DNA from 3 places in the Methylobacterium sp. WL69 genome. Region 3 is predicted to be linked to each of the others. Evidence: riboswitches for the same ligand, from Rfam matches in the RefSeq annotation. Region 3 holds a riboswitch; each other region holds the start of a gene.
What was found. Region 3 has a riboswitch for cobalamin ahead of FV218_RS05915 (TonB-dependent siderophore receptor). Riboswitches for the same ligand answer to the same signal wherever they lie in the genome.

Region 1: another riboswitch for cobalamin. It lies ahead of FV218_RS08470 (CbtB-domain containing protein); the one in region 3 lies ahead of FV218_RS05915 (TonB-dependent siderophore receptor).
Region 2: another riboswitch for cobalamin. It lies ahead of FV218_RS00430 (TonB-dependent receptor); the one in region 3 lies ahead of FV218_RS05915 (TonB-dependent siderophore receptor).

The regions. Positions count from the first base shown of each region.
Region 1 is NZ_VRUZ01000020.1:28,141-35,187, forward strand. It holds gene FV218_RS08440 (DUF3616 domain-containing protein) at 1-70, shown strand, start outside; gene FV218_RS08445 (MFS transporter) at 80-1,444, opposite strand; gene FV218_RS08450 (cobyric acid synthase) at 1,508-2,962, opposite strand; gene FV218_RS08455 (hypothetical protein) at 3,016-3,354, opposite strand; gene cobO (cob(I)yrinic acid a,c-diamide adenosyltransferase) at 3,505-4,104, opposite strand; gene cobU (bifunctional adenosylcobinamide kinase/adenosylcobinamide-phosphate guanylyltransferase) at 4,101-4,649, opposite strand; cobalamin riboswitch at 4,738-4,935, shown strand; gene FV218_RS08470 (CbtB-domain containing protein) at 4,988-5,164, shown strand; gene FV218_RS08475 (CbtA family protein) at 5,191-5,940, shown strand; gene FV218_RS08480 (DUF1636 domain-containing protein) at 5,933-6,325, shown strand; gene cobW (cobalamin biosynthesis protein CobW) at 6,322-7,047, shown strand, end outside.
Region 2 is NZ_VRUZ01000001.1:83,889-90,935, reverse strand. It holds gene FV218_RS00440 (threonyl-trna synthetase) at 1-231, shown strand, start outside; gene FV218_RS22575 (hypothetical protein) at 305-475, shown strand; gene FV218_RS00435 (DMT family transporter) at 514-1,584, opposite strand; gene FV218_RS00430 (TonB-dependent receptor) at 1,809-3,842, opposite strand; cobalamin riboswitch at 4,065-4,265, opposite strand; gene FV218_RS00425 (cytochrome c biogenesis protein CcdA) at 4,671-5,390, opposite strand; gene FV218_RS00420 (thioredoxin family protein) at 5,397-5,786, opposite strand; gene FV218_RS00415 (pentapeptide repeat-containing protein) at 5,822-6,622, opposite strand; gene FV218_RS00410 (Crp/Fnr family transcriptional regulator) at 6,835-7,047, shown strand, end outside.
Region 3 is NZ_VRUZ01000012.1:35,580-42,626, reverse strand. It holds gene FV218_RS05920 (heparan-alpha-glucosaminide N-acetyltransferase domain-containing protein) at 1-471, opposite strand, end outside; gene FV218_RS05915 (TonB-dependent siderophore receptor) at 471-2,579, opposite strand; cobalamin riboswitch at 2,689-2,888, opposite strand; gene FV218_RS05910 (AAA family ATPase) at 2,985-3,479, opposite strand; gene FV218_RS05905 (hypothetical protein) at 3,530-4,492, opposite strand; gene FV218_RS05900 (ABC transporter ATP-binding protein) at 4,467-5,285, opposite strand; gene FV218_RS05895 (iron ABC transporter permease) at 5,282-6,316, opposite strand; gene FV218_RS05890 (ABC transporter substrate-binding protein) at 6,313-7,047, opposite strand, start outside.

The DNA.
Region 1 (7,047 bases), on a different contig from region 3:
CCGGGTGCTGGTGGTGTTCGACAGCGTTCTCGACGGGAGCCCGCGCGAGTACGCGGTGGCGATCCCGTAGGCTGTAACTTCAGCGCGCTTCCACGGACGGACCGGGCACCGGCTCCGCGCGAAGGCCCGATTGCGCGCTCCGCCGCGCGGCGTCGCGGCGGAGCGCCGAGAGCACCACGAACATCAGGCTCGCCCCAAGTGCGAGACTGGCCGCCAGAAAATACATCGGGGCGAGGTCGCTGCCGGTACGGTCGCGGATGAGCGGCACGGCGTTCTGCGCGATGAAACCGCCGAGGTTGCCGACCGAATTGATGGCCGCGATCCCGGCGGCGGCACTCGCGCCCTTGAGGAAGGTCGCCGGCAGGGACCAGAACACCGGCTGGGCCGAGAACACCCCGGCCGCCGCTACGCACAGGCAGGCGAACTTCAGCGCCGCCCCCGGCAGCACGACGCTGAGCACGAGGGCGGCCGCCGCCACGAGCCCCGGCACCACCACGTGCCAGACCTGATCGCCGGAGCGGGCCGCGCGGCGCGGCACCCACCACAGGGCGAAGGCGGTCACCACCCAAGGGATGATGTTGATGAGACCGTTGAGGGTGTTCGAGACGTCGAAGCTGCGCACCACCGTCGGCAGCCAGTAGCTCAACCCGTAGGCGGCGAGCGGAAACGCGATGTAGACCGACGCCAGCATCCAGACCCGCCGGTCGAGGAGGGCGGCGAACGGATTGCCGTGCTCCACCTGCCCCCCGGCCTTGCGCTCGAAGGCGAGGGTGCGGGCGAGCCAGTCGCGCCCTTCGCGGGAGAGCCAGGGCGCCCGCTCCGGCCCGTCCGGCAGGATGCGCAGGACCACGACGGCCAGCGCCAGGGCGGGCAAGCCGGTGGCGACGAACACCCATTGCCAGCCCTTCAGGCCGAGCAGGCCGTCGAGGTCGAGGAGGGCGCCGCCGATGGCCGCGCCCACGGCGTTGGCCACCGCGCTCGCGATCATGAACCAGCCGATCATCCGGGCGCGGTGGGATTGCGGGAACCACAGGGTCAGGGCGAACAGGACGCCCGGAAAGAAGCCGGCCTCCGCCACCCCGAGGAGGAAGCGCAGGGCGTAGAACATCGCCGTGTTCTGGGTGAAGCCGAGCCCGATCGTGATGAGCCCCCAGGTCAGCATGATCCGGGCGAACCAGCGCCGCGCGCCGACCCGCTCCAGGATCACGTTCGACGGCACCTCGAACAGGAAGTAGCCGAGGAAGAACAGCGACGCCCCGAGGCCGTAGGCGGTCTCGCTCAGGCCGAGGTCGCCGACCATCTGCAGCTTGGCGTAGGAAATGTTCTGCCGGTCGATATAGGCGATGAGGTACATCAGCCCGAGCAGGGGCATCAGCCGGAGGGTGACCGTGCGGACCGTGTCGTGCGCCAGGCGCGCATCGACCTGCGGGGGCGGCGTCGTCATCGGGCGGATTCTCCCGTGCCCGTTCTGGCCGGGCTTCGATCCCGAGCCTACGACGGGTGAGCGCTACAACGCCAGGGTGAACAGGCGGTCGCAATCCACGTGGGCTTCGAGGTGGTCGGCGAGCGCATCGAGCACCGTCTCGATCCCGGCCTCGTAGGCCCCGCCGCCGGCCGCGGCGCCGAGGCGCGCGAGCCAGGCGGCGCGCTGGGCATCGTCGGCGAACAGGCCGTGGACGTAGGTGCCGGCGACCCGCCCGTCGGCCGAGACCGCGCCATCGCGTCGGCCGTCGGCGAAGGCGAGGAGCGGGCGCGCGGCGTCGGGGCCATGGGTGTCGCCGACATGCATCTCGTAGCCGGAGAACGGCACGCCGTCGGGGAGCGAGGTGCCGGTGACGGCCTCCAGGCGCTTGACCGGATTCATCACCGTCGCGACGTCGAGGAGTCCGAGGCCCGGCACGGTGCGGGGCGTGCCCTCGATCCCGTGCGGGTCGGCGAGGGACCGACCGAGCATCTGGTAGCCGCCGCAGAGGCCGAGCACCCGGCCGCCCCGGCGGACGTGCGCCAGAAGATCGGTATCCCAGCCCTGGGCCCGGAAAAAATCGAGGTCCGTGATGGTGGTCTTCGAGCCCGGCAGGAGCACGAGGTCGCAGACCGGGATCGGCTCACCCGGACGCACCAGCACCACGGATACGTTCGGCTCGCCCCGGAGGGGATCGAGGTCGTCGAAATTGGCGATGCGCGGCAGGACGGGCACGGCCACGACCTTGCGACCGGCGGCGCTCCCCTCGGACCCGACGAGGCCCAGAACATCCTCGGCCGGCAGGCGGGCGGCCTGCGGGAAATGCGGGATCAGGCCGAGGCTCGGCCAGCCCGTGTGGCGGGCGATGAGGTCCATCCCGTCGGAGAACAGGCTCGGGTCGCCGCGAAACCGGTTGACGAGGAAGCCCCGGATCATCGCCGCGTCGGCCGGATCGATCACCGCCTTCGTTCCGACGAGGCTGGCGATGACCCCGCCCCGGTCGATGTCGCCGAGCAGGATCACCGGCGTGTTCGAAGCGCGGGCAAAGCCCATGTTGGCGATGTCGCCGGCCCGCAGGTTCACCTCGGAGGCCGAGCCCGCACCCTCGACGACGACGAGGTCGGCCTCGGCCTTCAACTGCGAAAAGCTCTCCAGCACGGCGGCGAGGAGGCGCGGCTTCCAGCCCTGGTAGTCGCGGGCCGTGGCCTGGCCGACCATGCGGCCCTGAACCACGATCTGGCTGCCGGTCTCGCTCTGGGGTTTCAACAGCACCGGATTCATGTGGACGGACGGCGCCACCCCGGCCGCCCGCGCCTGGAGCGCCTGCGCCCGGCCGATCTCGCCGCCATCGGCGGTGACGGCGGCGTTGTTCGACATGTTCTGCGGCTTGAACGGGCGCACGGCGAGCCCGCGCCGGACGAAGGCCCGGCACAGGCCGGCGACGACGAGGGACTTGCCGACATCCGAGCCCGTGCCCTGGATCATGATGGCGCGGGTCATCGGAGGGTCCTGCGACTGGGGGCGGGCTTCGTCGGATCGGGGACGTGATCAGATCAGCGCCGGATAGACTGGGTCGCCTTCTGCTGCTGATCGAGGACGCTGGCAATCAACGCGTCGCATTCCGGCTTCGGGCCCCGGCACAGAGCCCTCAGCTGGACGACGACCTTGCCATCCTCCTGGACGACCTTGCGGCAGATGTAGGCGGGAAACCGGCCGCCGCTCGGCTTGGCGAACGTCCACAGAATCATGTTGGCCGGATCGTCGACGGCGACGAAACTTGCGTTGTCCAGACTTACGCGGCCGCCGGCCTTCGCCTGGATGTCCCGCACCATCTGCTCGATGGACACGACCTCGTGGCCGCACAGGGCTTCCGCGCTTGCAGGCGCGGGCATTGCCAAGGGACCCACGAGAAGGGAACCCGCGAGAAGCGGCATGAGAACCGTCCTGAGGCGCATCGCTTCAACTCCGAATTGCATCGGACTGATTACGCAACGTCCCCGGCGCGGGATCAAGCGGAAAGCACCGACGCCGGCGGCTTGTGCCTAGAACTCGATCCCCTCCTGCGCCTTCACCCCCGCCGCGAAGTGGTGCTTCACCGAGACCATCTCGGTGACGAGGTCGGCGGCCTCGATGAGGGCGGGTTTGGCGTTGCGGCCGGTGACGATGACGTGGAGGTCGGGCCGACGGGCCCGGAACGCCGCCACCACGGCGTCGAGGGGCAGGTAGTCGTAGCGCAGGGCGATGTTGAGCTCGTCCAGCACAACGAGGCGGATGGTCGGGTCGGCCATGAGGTCTAGCGCCTTGGCCCAGGCGTGCTCGGCGGCGGCGATGTCGCGGGCCTTGTCCTGGGTCTCCCAGGTGAAGCCTTCGCCGAGGGTGTGCCAGTCGATCCGGTCGCCGAAGGCTTTCAGCGCGTGCTTCTCGCCCGTGTCCCAGGCGCCCTTGATGAACTGCACCACGCCGACCCGCCAGCCGTGGCCGAGCGCCCGCAGCATCAGCCCGAGGGCCGCCGTGGTCTTGCCCTTGCCGGGGCCGGTGTTGACGATGAGGAGGCCCTTCTCGATGGTTTTCTCCGCCACCTCGGCATCCTGCACGGCTTTGCGCTTCTCCATCTTTTCGCGATGGCGGTCGGCTTCGGTCATGGGGTCGCTCCGGGCGAGGGATTCGGGAGTTGAGGTTTCACGATCATCGGCAGGCCCGCCACCATGAACACGACGCGGTCGGCCTGCGCCGCCAGGCGCTGGTGCAGGCGCCCCGCCGCGTCGCGGAACCGGCGGGCGAGGGCGTTGTCCGGCACGATGCCGAGGCCGACCTCGCTGCCGACCAGCACCACCGGCCCCGGCGCCCCGGCGCAGGCGGCGAGCAGTTGTACGGTCGCAGCCTCGACATCGGCCTCCGCCAGGATGAGGTTGGTGAGCCACAGGGTGAGGCAATCGACGAGCACTGGGCCTTGCGAGGCGGCGACGGCCTGGGCCAAGTCCATCGGCACGTCCCGGGTGATCCAGTCGGCGGACCGCCGGTCGCGATGAAGCGCGATGCGGCCGCGCATCTCGCTGTCCCAGGCCTGGGCGGTGGCGAGGTAGAGCCACGGCGCCGGGCAGGCCTCGATCAGGCCCTCGGCATGGACGCTCTTGCCCGAGCGCGCGCCGCCGAGAACCAGGGTGGTGTGGGGAGGGGGCTGGGGCATGGCGCATCCTTTAGCCCGAAACGTCATCGTGTGGTCAAAGGCGCGCGAAACGGCGGGGCGGCGCGTTGTCAGGGATCGTGCGACCGCGTAGAAGCTGGGATCGGACGGTGCCCCGGCGACGGGGTGAAAAGGGAATGCGGTGAGGGGCGAGCGCCTTGAAACCGCGGCTGCCCCCGCAACTGTGAGCGGCGACGGGCCTGCCATCGGCCACTGGAGCGATCCGGGAAGGCGGCATGAACCGGACGACCCGCGAGCCAGGAGACCTGCCGTCCGGCACCGGGGACTTCCGTCCTCACCTTCGACCACGGCCGCCGGCGGGGCGGCCAGGAGATCAACCGATGACCACCAACACCCTCGTTCTCACCGGCACCCGCACCAACGAGCGCCTCGGCGCCGTGATGGTCGCCGCGTTCCTCGGCCTCGGCCTCGTGTTCATGGCGGGCTTCGCCCCGGCGATGGCGCTGCACAACGCGGCACACGATTTCCGCCACACCCAGAATTTCCCCTGCCACTGAGCGTTTAGCGCCAGGGTAGACCCCCCATGATCATCCGGCTCGTGTCGGCGGCCCTGGTCGCCGGCTTCCTCGCGGCTGTGGTCGCGACGGGCCTGCAGCTCGCGCTCACCTCGCCGCTCATCATCGTGGCCGAGCGCTACGAGACGCAGGCTTCTGCCTCCGCTCCTACTTTCGCGTCCCTCGTCGTGCGGGTTCACGGCGGGCACGACCACGGCGCGAAGGACCCGGCCGTCTCCGGCGGCGAAACCGCGCCCGAGTGGCAGCCGGGTCCCGGCCTGCCCCGCATGGCGTTCACGGCCCTCGCCACCCTGGTCGGCGGCGTCGGCTACGCCCTGCTGCTCGGCGCGGTCCTCCTCGCCGTCGGCCGCGAGCCGACCCCCGAGACCGGCCTGCGCTTCGCCGTAGCCGGCTTCCTCGCGGTCGCCCTCGCACCCGCCCTCGGCCTGCCGCCGGAACTGCCGGGCATGGAGGCGGCGCCGCTGGCCGACCGTCAGTTCTGGTGGGTGATGACCGCCACCGCCACGGCCATGGGGCTCTACCTCATCGCAGTCCGGCGCACGCCGATCTCCATCGCCGGCGGCCTCGTCCTCCTCGTGGCGCCGCACCTCGCCGGGGCGCCGGAGACGAGCCACGCCGCTTCGGCCCTGCCGGCGGGCTACGCGGCGCAGTTCGCCGCGCGCTCCCTCGGCATCGCCTTCGTGTTCTGGGCGGTGATCGGGCTGGCCTATGGCTGGGCCTGGAGCCTGTTCGGCCGGAAGGCGGCGTCCCATGGCTGAGGACGTCACCCTCTACGTCTGCACCGCCTGCCGCGCGGCCGGCGACCCGGCCGAGCCCCGCGCCGGCGCCCGACTGCTGAGTGCGCTCCGCGACGCGGTGGGCGAGCACGGCCGGCCCGGCCTGCGCATCGAGGGCGTCGAGTGCCTGTCCGTGTGCAAGCGGCCCTGCACCGTCGCCGTCGCCTCGGAAGGACGTTGGACCTACGTCTACGGCGACCTCGACGCCACCGAATCCGCGCGCACCATCCTGGAGGGCGTCGGCCTCTACGGCGAGACGCCCGACGGCATCGTGCCGTGGAAGGCGCGGCCCCCCGAATTCCGCAAGGGCGTCGTCGCCCGCATCCCGCCGCTCGCGGCGCACCCCATTCCGGACGCCGCCGAATGAGCCTCGTCGAAAAAATCCCCTGCACCATCGTCACCGGCTTTCTCGGGGCCGGCAAGACGACGCTCGTGCGCCACCTCGTGGAGAACGCGAACGGCCGGCGGCTCGCCATCATCGTCAACGAGTTCGGCGATCTCGGCTTCGACGGCTCGTTCCTCGCCGCCTGCGGCATCGAGGGCTGCCGGGACGAGGACATCGTCGAGCTCGCCAACGGCTGCATCTGCTGCACCGTCGCCGACGATTTCGTGCCGGCCTTGAACAAGCTCCTCGACCGGGCCGACCCGCCGACCCACATCCTCATCGAGACCTCGGGCCTCGCCCTGCCGAAACCCCTGGTCCAGGCGTTCCAGTGGCCGGCGATCCGCTCGCGGGTGACCGTCGACGGCGTCATCGCGGTCATCGACGGCCCGGCCGTGGCGGCGGGGTTCTTCGCCGACGATCCGGCGGCCTCCGCCGCCCAGCGCGCCGAGGACACGAACGTCGATCACGACAACCCCCTCGAAGAGGTGTTCGAGGACCAGATCCTCTGCGCCGACCTCGTGGTGATGAACAAGGCCGACCTCCTCGACGCCGCCGGCCGCGAAAAAGTCCGCGCCGAGGTCCAGGCTCACCTGCCCCGCGCCGTGAAGATGGTGGAGGCCGAGCACGGCCGCCTCGACCCGCGCGTCATCCTCGGCCTCGGCGCCGCGGCCGAGGACGACCTCGACGCCCGCCCCTCCCACCAC
Region 2 (7,047 bases), on a different contig from region 3:
GAGGGGGTGCGCCGCTACGGCGAACCGCGCCCGGGCCTCGCCTCGGGGTCGCTGGCATGGCTCTCGGGCCGGGCTGTCCTGGCGACGCGCACGTTGCCGGACGGCACCCGCGGGTTGGTGATGTCCGTGTCCGGCCCGGATTACGCGGCCTGCTCGGAGAGCCACCGCACCGCCACGGGCCACCCTGCCGGTGCCCACATGTCGGACCTGATCGGCGGGATGGTCCCGTGATCGTGCCGATCCGTCACGGCCTGCAGCGCCCCTCCTCGACCCATGGAACCCATCGGCGGGGGATCAGGGGGCGATGACCGGCAAGAAGCTCGCCCGGCAGATCGGGGAATTCGGCGGCGGAAGCAGGCGCCGACGCAAGGTCAGGCCGCATGTCCTGAGGGCGGCGCGACGGTCATTCCTGATGTCGGCGATGGCCATCGCCGTCGTGTGCGCGCTGTACTGCTGGTTCTACGTCCCGCGGTGACAAGTCTCGAATGCGGCGCCGATTGCCCCCGCGCCGGCTCAACCATGTCCGTGGCGATGGTGAAGGTCGGGGTAGTGCACGTGCTTGTGCCGCATCGGCTGGTGGCGATGCCAGTGGGAGTGGGGCTCGGTCACGGGACCATCGTGGTCGTGGTGGTGATGTTCATCGTGCACGTGCCCATGCTCATGGCCCATCGCCTCGTGCGAATGCTCGTGGTCGTGCCGTTCCGCGAGGTGCAGCCAGAGGCCGACCCCCATCAGGAGCGCGGCGACGACGAGTTGCGGGGTCACGGGTTCCGGCAACAGGACCAAGGCGACGACGGCCCCGATGAACGGTGCGAGCGAGAAATAGGCCCCCGTCCGCGCGCTGCCGAGATGGCGCAGCGCGAACACGAACAGCACCAGGCTGACGCCGACCCCGAGGAACCCGACGACGGCCGCGAAGCCGATCATGCCGGGCGGCGGCAGGCTGGCACCGCGTGCGAGGGCAATGGCGAGGTTGGCGCCCCCGGCGACGAGCCCCTTGGTCAACGCGATCACGACCGGATCGGCGGAGGACAGCTTGCGGGTCAGGTTGTTGTCGACGCCCCAGGCGAGGCAGGCCAGCGCGATCAGGCCGCCGCCCGCGTCGAAATGGACGCCCTGGCCTTGCCACGACAGCGCGACGGCGCCGGCGAGGATGGCCGCCGCGCCGAGCAGGAGGCGGCGGTCCACGTTCTCGCGGAACACCACCCAGGCGATGCCCATGGTCGCCAGCCCTTCGAGGTTGAGCAGGAGCGAGCCCGAGGCCGCTGACGTCCGTGCCAGCCCCAGCATCAGCAACAGGGGACCCGCCACGCCCCCGAACAGCACCACCGCGAGCAGCCACGGTGCGTCCGACCTGCGTAGGGGGGCCTCCGGCGCCTCGATCCGGAGGGCGGACCGGCTGCCGTGGACGGCGGCGAGGCCGACGCCCGCACCGAGATACAGGAGGCCAGCCAGCGCCTGCGGGTCGACCGATCCCAACAGCAGCTTGGCGAAGGGGGCCGATGCGCCGAACAGGACGGCGGATGCCAGTGCCAACGGCACTCCGGGCCAGAGGTGCGCGTGACGATGGGCGTGCTCGAACATGCCGCATGATAGCACTGGCGAAGAATGCCGTATCCGTCCTGTGATACCGTTCCATCGAAGCCAAGACCGCCCGCAGCAGCGCGAGCACGTGCCTTTGGTCGCGCTAAGTTGCCCCAAGTTGTCGAGTAGCGGTTAGGATTTAACGCTCGGTACCGACTGCACCCGACCCGACCCGGGCGAAGTAGCCCATCTCCGTCCTCCCCGACATCGGACGTTCGAAGATCCTAGAACCGACCCGCCAGGGTCAGCCTTACCGCTGTCGGCTCGACCGGATGGAAGTGCCGGTCGGCGACGCCGTCCGCTCCCTCGCCGGGTAGGCGCGAGGTGTAGAAGTAGGTGATCTGGTCGGCCTTGGCGTTGGTGAGGTTGAGGACGTCGAGGGAGAGGCTGACCCCGTTCTCGAAATTGTAGCCGACGCGGCCGTTGAGCAGCGCGGTCGGCTTGGAGCGGACCGAGTTGTCCTCGATCAGGGGGCGCGGCCCAAAGTACCGAAACCGCATCGAGCCGAACCAGCCCAAGCCCTCGCCAAAATTGAATCCGGCCGACGCGATGGTGGTCGGGGCCTCGGGCACCCGGTTGCCGGCAGGGTCCCGGTCCGCAAAGCGGGCGTTGGTGACCGTCAGGTCCCCCTCCAGCGAAAGCCAAGGCGTGACCGCGTAGCGGTTGGTCCACTCGACGCCGAAGCGCCGCGTGGGGCGGCTCGGCTCGGTGGTGCCGGTGTCGCCCTGGAACAGGTTCTCGGAGGCGAAGTCGAGTTGGAACAGTGTCACCGCCGTCTCCAGGCCGGCGATGCTGCGGTTGCGCAGGCCGATCTCGGACCCCGTCGAGGGCACCAGGAAGGGCGAGCGGCTGATGTTGAACAGCGGGCTTGCCGGATCGACGGTGGCGGTCACGCCGCGAGCGTCGTTCGAGTGGAAGCCGCCGCCGTAATTCACGAACAACTCGGTATCGAACCAGGGACCGAGCACCAGGCCGAGCTTCGGGTTGACGATGCTATCGCGCGCCTTGCCGGAGTTTGCCGCCGTGTCGGATACGACGTCGGCGTAGTAGGTATCCGCCCGGAAGCCGACGCTGGTGCGGAGCCAGTCGGTCCAGCGTAGCCGGTTCTCGTAGTAGAACGCCCCGCTCGCCTCCAGCACGCGGTCGTCGAGGACGGTCGAGCGATACTGCCGGTTCGTGGTGTTGAACAGACCCACCCGGATCGAGTCCGTTCGGGTCTGGACGCCGATCTCGTTCTCCATCGGCATCCCGAACAGGTCGCCCTGGAAGGTATGGCCGACCTCGCCGCCGCCGAGTACCCGGCTGTCGCGCTGGCGGAACTGGTCGCCGTTCACCGGGTCGTTGAGGAAGTAGGTGAAGTCGTTGAACAGGTTCATCTGGTAGCGGATGAGGTAGGCGTTGGCCCGCGTGATCCCGATGTCGCTGGTCTGGCTCCAGCGCCCGGAGAGTGAGAAGCGGCCGGTATCGCCGCCATCGGTCGGGTTCAGGGTGCCGAAGCGCCCGATGATGCCCTCCGAGACCGCCCGCTCCGGGATCTGGTTGGTGGCGTTCCACTTGGCCCAGTAGGCCATTCCGGTGAGCGAGAACCCGTCCAGCGCCGTGCCCTGGCTGTAGCGGACGACGCCGTTGAGTTTGCGTAGGCGGTCCGGCACGTCCCACGGACCGTCATAGGTCTGGGCCTCGCCGGCCACGAGGAGGGTGCCCTGGCCGAGCGGCGTGGAGGCGATGGTCAACGCTCGCTTGAAACCGAAGGAGCCGAACGAGGTCAGGGCGAGGTTACGGTCCACCTTGTCGAGGTAATCGATCCGCACCGACCCGGCCGAGGCGAAGTCGCCGTCGCGGACGAAGTACGGCCCCTTGTGGAACTCGACGGCGCCGACAAGTTCGGGGATGAGGAAGTTGAGGTCGGCGTAGCCCTGCCCATGGGCATGGGTCCGCATGTTCACCGGCATGCCGTCGACCGAGATGGCGATGTCGGTGCCGTGGTCGAGGTTGAACCCGCGCAGGAAGAACTGGTTGGCCTTCCCCTCCCCAGAATGCTGGGTAACGATCAGGCCCGGCACGCTCTCCAGAACCTCGCCGGGTCGGGTGATCGGGCGGCTGTTGATCTGCGCGCCTGAAATCACTCCAGCGCTCGCCGCATCGACAGTTCTGAGGCTACCGCCGATGCCAGTGACACCGCCGACGTACCCTGCGCTCGCGGCAGGCCCGGTCGTATTGGTGGCTGGCGCCTCCGCCGTCACTGAGAGTTCCGCCAGATTGGCTTCTGCTGCCTGGGAAGAGGCTCGTTGAGCCTGAGCGCCGTAGGGTACGAGGCTGGCGCAGGAAGCGAGCAGAAGGGCTTGGTAGGCGGGCCGTGAACGAACGGGCGACATAGGACCTCGGGCGACGTCTGTGGCACGTCACCGCGAAGACGCCGGTCCGCCCGCGACATGCGAACGCCTCGACACCCACCAGGACACCCCGCCCGATGCGTTTCGCGTGTGACCACGACTGACGGCAGGTCTCCTGGCTCGCGGGTCACCGCCCTCTCATCGTCTTCCCAGATCCTCGCAGATCCAGTGACGTGTTGATGATGGGCTCGCCGCTTACAGTTGCGGGGGCAGCCGCGGCATCGGGCCAAGCCCTCACCGCGTTCCCTTTTGATCCTCCGAGGAGGAACCGTCAGGCACAAGGAGCCTCATCAGGCGACACAGCGTCAATGCCGGTTCGAGACTTTCCAGGTCCGTGTGCTCGGTAGGTGACAAGCGAACCCTTGGGAGCGCTCGCTTGGAGTGACCGCGTAACGCCTGCTTCGAACGTTTGCTGCTTGAGAGCGGACCGGCGGAAATCCACCCAACCCGGTCATTCCCGGGTGTCCGTTAGACGGTCGTCGAGCGGACACCCGGTGCCAGCATCTGAGGCCACCGGTCGTCCTTCCCGGGCCACGTCTCACAAGACCCGTACGATGGTTTTCTCGGTAACGGGGGGACTACCGGACACGATGAGAAGTCGAAGGGCCTTCTTGAGGCCCACGGTCGCAAGGCCTACGCCCGGCGGCAGGACCCCGTGGCCACCAAGCCGAGGGTGGTCCCAGCCGGTGCCGTTCAGAGCCTGGTGGTGAGGTTGGTCAGCCAGGCCGGTGAGGCGTTGACCAAGACGGTCTCGGCCGCCTTGTCGTAGCCCGAAGCGATCATCAGGCCAGTGGTCACGAGGATGAGACCGAGCGCAGCCTTCAACCCTTTTCCCAGCCCCATTATCCGGTCGCGCCAGCGCATCAACACCTCTCGCGACAACGTGCCGAGCAGGAGCAGCGGCAGGGCTGCGCCAAGGCCGAACAGGAGCATGGTGAGCGCGACCACGCCAAGGTCGCGACCCTGGGAGGCGAGCAGCGAGGCCGCCCCGAGGGTCGGTCCGACGCAGGGGCTCCAGACCGCGCCAAGGAGCATCCCGACGCCGAACTGGCCGAGCAGGCCGGCGGTCGAGAAGCCGCCGAACCGGCTCTCCGTCCAGTTGCTCACCGGACCGGCGGCCACAGCGAGCCGCGTCTGGGCCGCCGGGACCATCAGGACCAAGCCGACCAGGATCAGCATGACGGCCGCGCCGGTCCGGAAGATGCCGGCATCGAGGCCGATGGCGAACCCCACGGTCGCCACGAACAAGCCGATGACCACGAAGGACAGGGCGAGGCCGGCGGCGAGCGCCGCCGGGCCGAGCCTGTGCTCCGACGCCGCCGCGCCGAGCACCAGCGGCAGCAATGGCAGCACGCAGGGTGACAGCACCGAGAGGATGCCGGCGAGGAAGGCGAGGCCCAGGCTCGTGACCATGACGGCTCAGATCGCCTTGTCGAGGAGCGACGAGATCGCCTCGGGCTTGGTCTCGCCGGCCGAGCGGCCGGTTTCCTTCTCGCCCTTGTAGGTGATGAGCGTGCTCTGCATCGTCGCGCCGAACTTCTTGACCACGTCCTTGCGGCTGTCGAAGTCGACGTCGAACACCTGCAGGTCCTTGAACTTCGGGTCGGCCTCAAGCTTCGACAGGATCGGCTTCTGGGCAGCGCAGGTCGTGCACCACGGGGCGGTGATGTGCACGAGGATCGGCTTGCCGGCCTTCTGGGCGGCCTCGAACGCGGCGGGGGTGTAGGTCATCTCAGCAGCGCCGGCGCCGGTTCCGAACAGCATGGGGGCGACAGCGAAGGCGGCGAGTAGGATGCGTCGGGTGGTCATTGGTGCTGATCCTCGGATGGCGGGATGAAGTGGGCTCAGTTCGAGACCTGAGTAATCGCGCGGTCGACGTTCACGCGGGCCGACCAATCCTTGGCACTGTCCTGTCCCTTGAGGGACACGAGGCGGGCGCCGCTCACGTCGACGTTCTTGAAGTCGGCGCCTGAGACGGTCGCCCCGGTGAGGTTCGCGCCCGATAGGTCGGAGCCCATCAGCACCACGTCGGTCAGGTCGGCATCGGTGAGGTCGGCGTATTCCAGGCGCGAGCGCCCAAGGTTCGCGCCCTTCAGGTTGGCGCCCTTGAGGTTCACCGAGACGAACACCGCCCGCATCAGGCCCATGGACTGGTTCTTGATGTCGGCTCCCCCCTTGAGATCAACGAGGGTCGCCCCGGCCATGTTGGCGCCCTTGAAGTCGCCGATGGGCATCGACCGGCTGAGGTCGGCCCCGCTGAGGTTCGCATCGCGGGCGGTGATGCCGAACATCTTGGCGCCGACGAGCTTGGCGCCCGAGAGGTCGGCCTTGATGAACCAGGCCTGCTCCAGGTTCGCGCCGGACAGGTCGGCGCCGCGCAGGTTGGCCTTGTTCAGCCGGGCGGTGCGCAGGTTCGCGCCCTTCAGGTTCAGCCCCGACAGGTCAAGGCCGGCGAGCGCCTTGTCGGAGAGGTCGATGGGCTTGCCGTCGGCCTTGGCGATGAGGGCCTCGACGTCGGCCCGGGTCATCTCGGCCTTCGTCATCGCGGCCGAGCCCATGTCGGCACCGAGTAGGAGGTCCTGCTCAGCGTGGGCTGGGGCGGCCAGCAGCACGGAGGCGAGCAGAAGGAGGGCGAGGCGGCGCATGGTTTCTCCCGGTGTTCTGTCCCGGAACGTCGAAAGCCTGCGCTTCCTCACGGTATGGCCGGAACGGTTTTTTGTTCAGTGGCGACAGTGATATGGAGGATCGTTCCGAGCGTATGTGACCCAGGTCACCGAAGGCTGCGGATTCCGAAGCGGCAACGCTCGAAACGAGGGCATGGTGGCAGTGAACGACCGCCAGCCCCGGGGAGGACACCATGCGGAGCGCCCATCAGGTCGAGCGTTGGATCGAGCGTTTCCCGCTCATCCAATGCTTCAGTGCCAGCCACCTCCAGATAGCACGCGGCACAGTGCACTTCCCCGTGCTTGAGGCCGGCGCGGTCGCTTACGAGCTCCAGGGCGCGTGCGCGAACTACCTCATGTGCATCGACGGCCGGACCCGGGTGTTCCGCATGTCAGAGGGCGGCCGG
Region 3 (7,047 bases):
TACCGCGAATAGAACCGGACGTGGCAGGCCGATCATGGCCGCGAGGACGATCATGCAGACGCCGATGCACCAGATCACCTGCAGCCAGAGCGTTGGAATGGCCACGCCCCAGTACAGTTCCGACAGGTAGATAACCTCCAGTGCCATTAGAACAAGGCCACGCTTCAGCAGGTAGGCTCGCGTCTCCGACAGCGTGTGCCTCGTGCCGAACAGGAAGGCTGCCACGCCGGTCAGCGCGATGAAGATGGGCGCGCACAGGCTGACGACGAGGCGGGCCAGGGCCACGGCTGTCAGGGTGGTCCGGGCGTCGACCGGGTCGGCCACGGGAACGTGGAGGAACCAGGTCTCGCGCAGGTGGTCGAGGAGCATCAGCACCATCACCAGCCCTCGCAGGGCATCGATCGAGGCGATGCGGCTGGACACGGCCGGTGCGCAGGCCGACGCCTCAGGTTTTCCCGGACGCTCGCCCATCAGAACCGCGCCGTCATGCTGACGGTGACCCGCCGCGGCTCGCCGACGCCGACCCAGAAGGTGTTGTAGGAGCGCTCGTAGTAGGTCTCGTCGAAAATGTTGTCGACGTTCAGGCCGAAGCGCAGATTCTCGTAGCGGTAGTAGGCCAGCGCGTCTGTCAGGATGTAACCGGGCAGCCGGAAGCTCTCGACTCCGCTGTCGCCGAGTCGCGAGCCGACGGCCCGGAACCCACCGCCAATACCAAAACCCTTCCAGTCGCCGGCCTGGACCTCGTAGATGCCGAGCAGGGAACCGCTGTGGCGCGGGATGTTGAGGAGGGGTGACCCGGGACGCAGCACCTCGTCGCGGGTGACGGCCGCGTCGATGAAGGCGTAGCCGCCGATGACCCTGAACTCAGGCGTGACCTGTCCGACCAGGCTCACGTCGAAGCCCTGGCTGCGCACGGCCCCGGCGGCGATCTGGAAGAAGAAGTCCGCCGGATCGGTGGTGAGCACGTTCTCCTTCTCGATGTGGAAGGCGGCGCCCGTCACGCTGAGGCCGTCGAACAGGTCGAGCTTGGCCCCGACCTCGTAGGCGAACCCGGTCTCGGGAGCGAAGGGCCGCGTCGCGCTGTCGAAGCCGGTATTGGGGCGGAACGAGGCGGCGACATTGCCGTAGAGCGCCAGGAACGACAGCGGCTGGTAGACGAGGCCGGCCCGCGGCGAGAACCCGGTGCGGTCCTGCTCGGTGCGCTCGCCCGCGACCTTGTCCCGGAAGGTCTGGTTGTAGAAGTCGGTTCGGTTGCCCAGCAGCAGCTTCCATTCCGGGCTGAGGGCGATCTGGTCCTGGAGGTAGACGGCTGTGTTGCCGACGTTCTCGCTGGCGCCGTAGCGGCGCGTGAACGAGGGCTTGGCCTGCCCGTAGACCGGGTTGAACAGGTCGATGGCGAAGGGGTCGAGGCGCGGGGTCGAGCGCAGAAGGTTCTCGGTGCTGTTGTAGCGCTCGTGCTCCAGGCCGAGCAGCAGGGTGTGGGCGATGGGCCCGGTCTCGAAGCGCCCGACGAGTTCGGCCTGGCCGATGGCAACGCCCCAGGTGAAGTCGTGCTGGCGGAACTCGCGCAGTAGCGTGCGCCCGTCGTCGAGGATCCCGGTCGCGCCGGTCTGCAGGCCGGTGAGGCTGCCGGTGTTGAGGTGGGTGGCGACACGCAGTTGCCAGTCGGTGTTGAAGGCGTGCTCCAGACGGACCTGCAACAGAGCGCTCTCGGACACGGAATCGTCGCCCGGCTCGCCGAAGAAGCGTGAGCGCGGGACGAGGCCGAGGCGGTTGTTCACCGCGACGGTGCCTCGGTCGAAGGTCTGGCGGTTGCGCAGGTACTGCGCCTCGAAGATGATCTTGGTGTCGGGCGTCACCTGCCAGCTCACCACGGGCGCCAGGAGCACTCGGTCGCCGTCGACGAAATCGCGAAAGCTGTCCTGGCGGGCGAGCGCGCCGTTGAAGCGGTAGAGCACGCGGCCGTCCTCGCTCAGCGCCCCGCCGGCATCGACCGTGGTGCGGGCGGTGCCGAAGCTTCCGAACAGTGTGCCCATCTCGACGAAGGGCCGGGCCACGGGCTGCTTGGTGAGGATATTCACGGTCCCGCCCGGATCGCTGCGGCCATAGAGGGCGCCGGCCGGGCCCTTCAGGACCTCGATGGACTGGACGTTCTGGGTGTCGGGGGCGCCGTTGTAGCCGCGGGCGATGTTGAACCCATTCTGGAAGATATCCTGGGTTGCGAAGCCTCGCACCGAGTACAGGGCGAGGTTCTGGGCGCCGAAGTCGTTCTGCTTGCCGACCCCGGGCACGTAGTCGAGGGCGCGCTCGACCCGGGTCGCGGCGGTGTCGACCAGGACCTCCCGGGGCACAACGTCGACCTGCTGCGGCAGGTCGCGGCGCGGCGTCACCGTCTTGGTGCCGCTGTAGAGCTCCGGCACCCGATAGGTCGGCGTGGCGGTGAGGGTCCCCTCGACCGACAGCGCATCGAGCACCACGGCGGTCTCCCTGGCGGGCGCCCCCTGGGCGGCCACGGCGGTGGGGATCGCGCAGGACAGGGCCAGCACGGACATCAGCGGGATGGACGGTGAACGGGACACGTTGATGGGCCTCGGGCGACGGCAGTGGCACGTCACCGCGAACGAGGCCGAACCACGCGCAGCGCGCATGCTTCCGCACCCGCCGGGGCACCCCGCCCAGCGTGTCTCGCGTGTGACCACGACTGACGGCAGGTCTCCTGGCTCGCGGGTCATCGCCCTTCACCGTCTTCCCGAGCGAGGCCGCTCAGTGACGTCGGTGGCGAAGGGCTCGCCGCTTACAGTTGCGGGGGCAGCCGCGGCGTTGGGGCTACCCCCGCACCGCGTTCCCTTTTGATCCTCCGGGGAGGAACCGTCACGGCCGAGCTAACATGCCGACGCCCATGCCCGTCAACGGACCAAGTGCAATGCACGAGGGGTTATGCCCTGCCGGCAACACTTGGGAACACGGATCGCACGCTGCGTCCGTCAGGTCAGGACCTCGACCTGCTGCGGCGGCAAGCTACGCCACCAAGCGTCCGGGGATTGGAAAACCTCGTAGGTGAACCGGAGGACCTCATCCGGCTGGCGATGCGACGGGTCCACGCGACCACGCTCCGCGTTGCGGACTTTCAGGACCTCCCACGGCACGTCGAACACTTTCCACTCCACGGTGAGCCCGTGTCGGGCGACGATCCCGAGCTCGCGCTCGAACACGGGTCTGGTGAGATGTGTGTCCGCCATCACCACGCTGAAGCCGTTCGTCAGGGCGGCATCCAGGGCCGCTTCCTTGACCCGGTGCAGGACGTCCCGGGCCGCATCGTCATGTGAGCCCTGCCTGAGTTCCCAGTAGACCTGCCGGTGCGGCGGCCAGAGCGTCTGACGGAAGTCGTCGAGGGTGAGGTGGACCCAGCCGTCGAGCGGATCGAAGCGGCGGGCGTAGGTCGTCTTACCCGCACCCGGGCAGCCGATCAGGCCGATCACCCTCTGGGGTGCCCCCGGACGATTCCTGCCGGGCACCGTCCGGGTCACGGTCAGGCCGTCGCCTCCGCATCCTCGTCGTCGCTCGCCGAGCCCTCGATGATCTCGCCGCGCAGGTAACGAGCCTGGGCCTCAGCGACGCGGCGTGCGCCCTGGGCGTGGCGGGTCGATACCGTGCCGCCGGGCGCCTCGGGCCCGCCGCGCTTGATCGCCACGAGTTCCGGATCACCCCAATGGTCGAGCATCGCCTGGAACGCTTCGTAGCGGTCGGTATCGAAGGCGATGCGGTCGCCCATCATGTTCTTGTAGGGGTGCGCCGGGTGCAGGCCGGCGCAGGGGACCCAGCCCGCCGGGATTGGCGTCGTGGCGGCATGGGTCCGACCGCTGCGCAGGAGCTTGGGCAGCACGTGCGTATGCGGACCTTCAGGACTGGTACCGCCGGGACCAGGGATCGGGGCATAGACCTCGACGCGCCCGACCTGCGCCAGGAACACCCGGTGCGGGCTCATGGCGACGAGATGCGGCCCGATGGGGTTTGCGTGGTCGAATAGCGGCATGCCGACGCCGGCCCGCAGCCGCTCGACGGCCTCCGGATCGCGTACCCGCACGCAGGCATCCACGGCGAGAAGGCCGAGGCCGAGGTCGAACAGGATGCCGTCGCGATCCTCGACCCGGGCGGCGTTCCGGTCGGGCCCGAGCTCCGTCACCACGGTCCTGCGGTTCATCGCGCAGGTCGCCTCCGGCAAGCAAAGCGCGATGGCGTGGTTCCAGCCGGACGAAACGGCCGTCTCGTAGGCGACGGGCCGCAGGTCGGAGCTCGGGGTCAGGGCGATGGCCCCGCGCGCTGTCGCAAGTCCCAGGCGCTCGTCCGGCAGCGCCACGACGGGTTCGTCGGGATCGCGCATGAACTCGGCGATGGCACCGAAGCTGCCCAGGCTCCAGGCCGTGGTCGGATCGGCCAGTGCACCGCGCAGAAGGGCGACGGTGGCATCAGGGCTGTTTGGGGAAGGTTGCATCGATCTCCTCCGTGAGAGGCCCCGAACGGTTCCAGGGCAGGATGTAGGCGGTTCCGTCCGGTCCAGCTCCACGGCAAACCGTGACGCCGAAGACGTCCGAAAGTAGCCGGTCGGTCAACGCAACGTCCGGGTGTCCATCGGCGGCGACACGTCCCTCGCCAAGGACCACGATCCGGTCGCAGAACCGGGCCGCGAGGGAGAGGTCGTGCAGGACGGCGACGACGCCGGTGCCGGCCAGGGCCACGCTCCGCAACAGCGTCATGGCGTCGAGCTGGTGGGCCGGGTCGAGTGCGGTGATCGGTTCATCGGCCAAAAGCCACTCCGCTTCGACGGCGAGCGCCCGCGCCAGCAGCACGCGCATCCGCTCGCCCGAGGACAGGGTCGGTTCGGTCCGCTCGGCGAAGCGCGCGACGTCGGTCCGTGTCATCGCTCGGTTTATGGCGGCGTGATCGGCGCCATCGAGACCACCGAACGCGCGTCGATGCGGCAGCCTGCCGAGGGCGACGAGGTCACGCACCTGCATCGGCCAACCGGCCCCCGTGCCCTGGAACAGCACCGCGATGCGCTTGGCGCGCGCGTCGCGGGAGATGCCCTTGAGCGCCATACCGTCGAGATTTACGCGGCCCTTGGTCGGGGCGACCAAGCCCGCGAGGGTGCGCAGGAGGGTGGTCTTGCCAGCGCCGTTCGGACCGACCAGACCGACGAGGGTCCCGCGTTCCAGGGACAGGGTGATATCCGACAGGATGGCACGCCCGCCGAGGCGGACATCGAGGGCTGCGGTCGCGAGGCTCATGCGCCGCGCCCTCGCTCACGCAGGAGGAGCACGATCAGGAACGGTGCCCCAACGAGCGCAGTCACCACACCGAGCTTGAGTTCCGGGCGCGTCGCCAGGAGACGAACGCCCAAGTCCGCGGCAAGCACCAGAGCGGCCCCGGCGAGGCCGCTCGGCCATAGGCTGGCGCCGGGACGCGCGCCTACCAGTGGTCGCACGAGGTGGGGCACCACGAGGCCGACGAAGCCGATGGCGCCGCTGACGGCGACGCCACTGCCAATGGCCAGCGCCGCGCCCGTGACGAGGCGCAGACGGACTGAGACCAGATGGAAGCCGAGGCTCGAAGCTGTGTCCTCGCCCAGCGTCAGGGCATCCAGCGCGCGGCCGGTGGACAGCATCAGGCCCCAGCCGACCGCCATCAACGGCAGGCATAGCCAGACATGGTCCATGCTGCGGTCCGCGAGCGACCCCATCAGCCAGAACACGATCTCCAGGGCCGCGTAGGGGTTGGGCGACAGGTTGAGCGCCAGCGCCGTCATGGCGCCGGCGAGGCTCGACAGGGCGACGCCGGCGAGGATCAATCCCAGGGTGGTGCCGCCTCTGGCGGCGACAAGGTTCAGGGCGAGCGCCGCCACGGCGGCGCCGGCGATCCCGCCGAGCGGGAGGGCTAGGCTAAGCGAGGCTGCGAAGCCGCCATAGAACACCACCACGGCCCCGAGGGCCGCCGCGGAGGAGATGCCGAGGATGCCGGGATCGGCGAGCGGGTTGCGCAGGTAGCCCTGCATCGCCGCCCCGCTCAGCCCAAGGCTGAAGCCGACAAGGCTGCCGAGCAAGGCACGAGGCAGGCGCAGTTCCCAGAGCACCAGCGCCGGGAGGGTCGCCCGTCCGGTGATGAGGTCGCCAGCCGCCGCCGGGACGTCGAAAGGGGCATACCCGACCGCGATGGACGCGACCGTCAGGACGAGCACAAGCAGGCCGAGTATCGAGACGACCGCGCGGGGTCCGACGACCGCCCGGTCGACCCGCATGGGAGGCGGGAGGGGAGCGTTCATCGTGCCGCCCGTTGGTGTGCCGCCGCAGCGAGCAAGGCCACGACCTCGGCGACCTGCGGACCTGGACAGGTCCAGAGCCGGTTCGGAATCGAGACGGTACGCCCCTGCCGACGTAGCGCGTCGAGGACGGGATGGTGCAGCAGGGCATCGGCCAGCGACGGCGCGCCGGGCTCCCCCTCGTCGAGGACGATGAGGTCGGCGTCGGCGAAGGCCGCCGCTTCCAGCGGGACCTGGCCGAAGCGGTCGCGACCGAGTTCTGCCGCAACGTTGACGAGGCCGGCGGCGCGGATGATCGCATCGCCAAGGCTGCCGGGTGCGACCGTGAAGGCATTCGGGCGCATGACGAGTGCCCGCAACGGTTTTGCCGCCGGCACCACCTGCGCCAGCCGCGCGTCGAGGTCCGCGACCATCGCCTCGCCGCGCGCCGGGTGCCCGAGGGCCGCGGCGACGGTCCGGATCTGGGCCCGCACCCCCTCGAAGTCGTTGGGTACGCCGAGTTCGAGAAGGGGGAAGCCGACGCGCTTGAGCAGGCCCACCGTGGTCCGCGTCGTGAAGGCTCCGGCCACGACGAAGTCGGGCCGGAGCGCGACGATCTCCTCCGACAGGCCACGGGTCACCGCGATGCCGGTGGCCTCCCGCGCGACGGTGGAGCCGCGAGGGTCATGGGCGAGGTAGGTCACGGCGGTGACTTGGTCGCGGTCGGCGAGCCGCAGGACCAGCTCGTCGGCGCA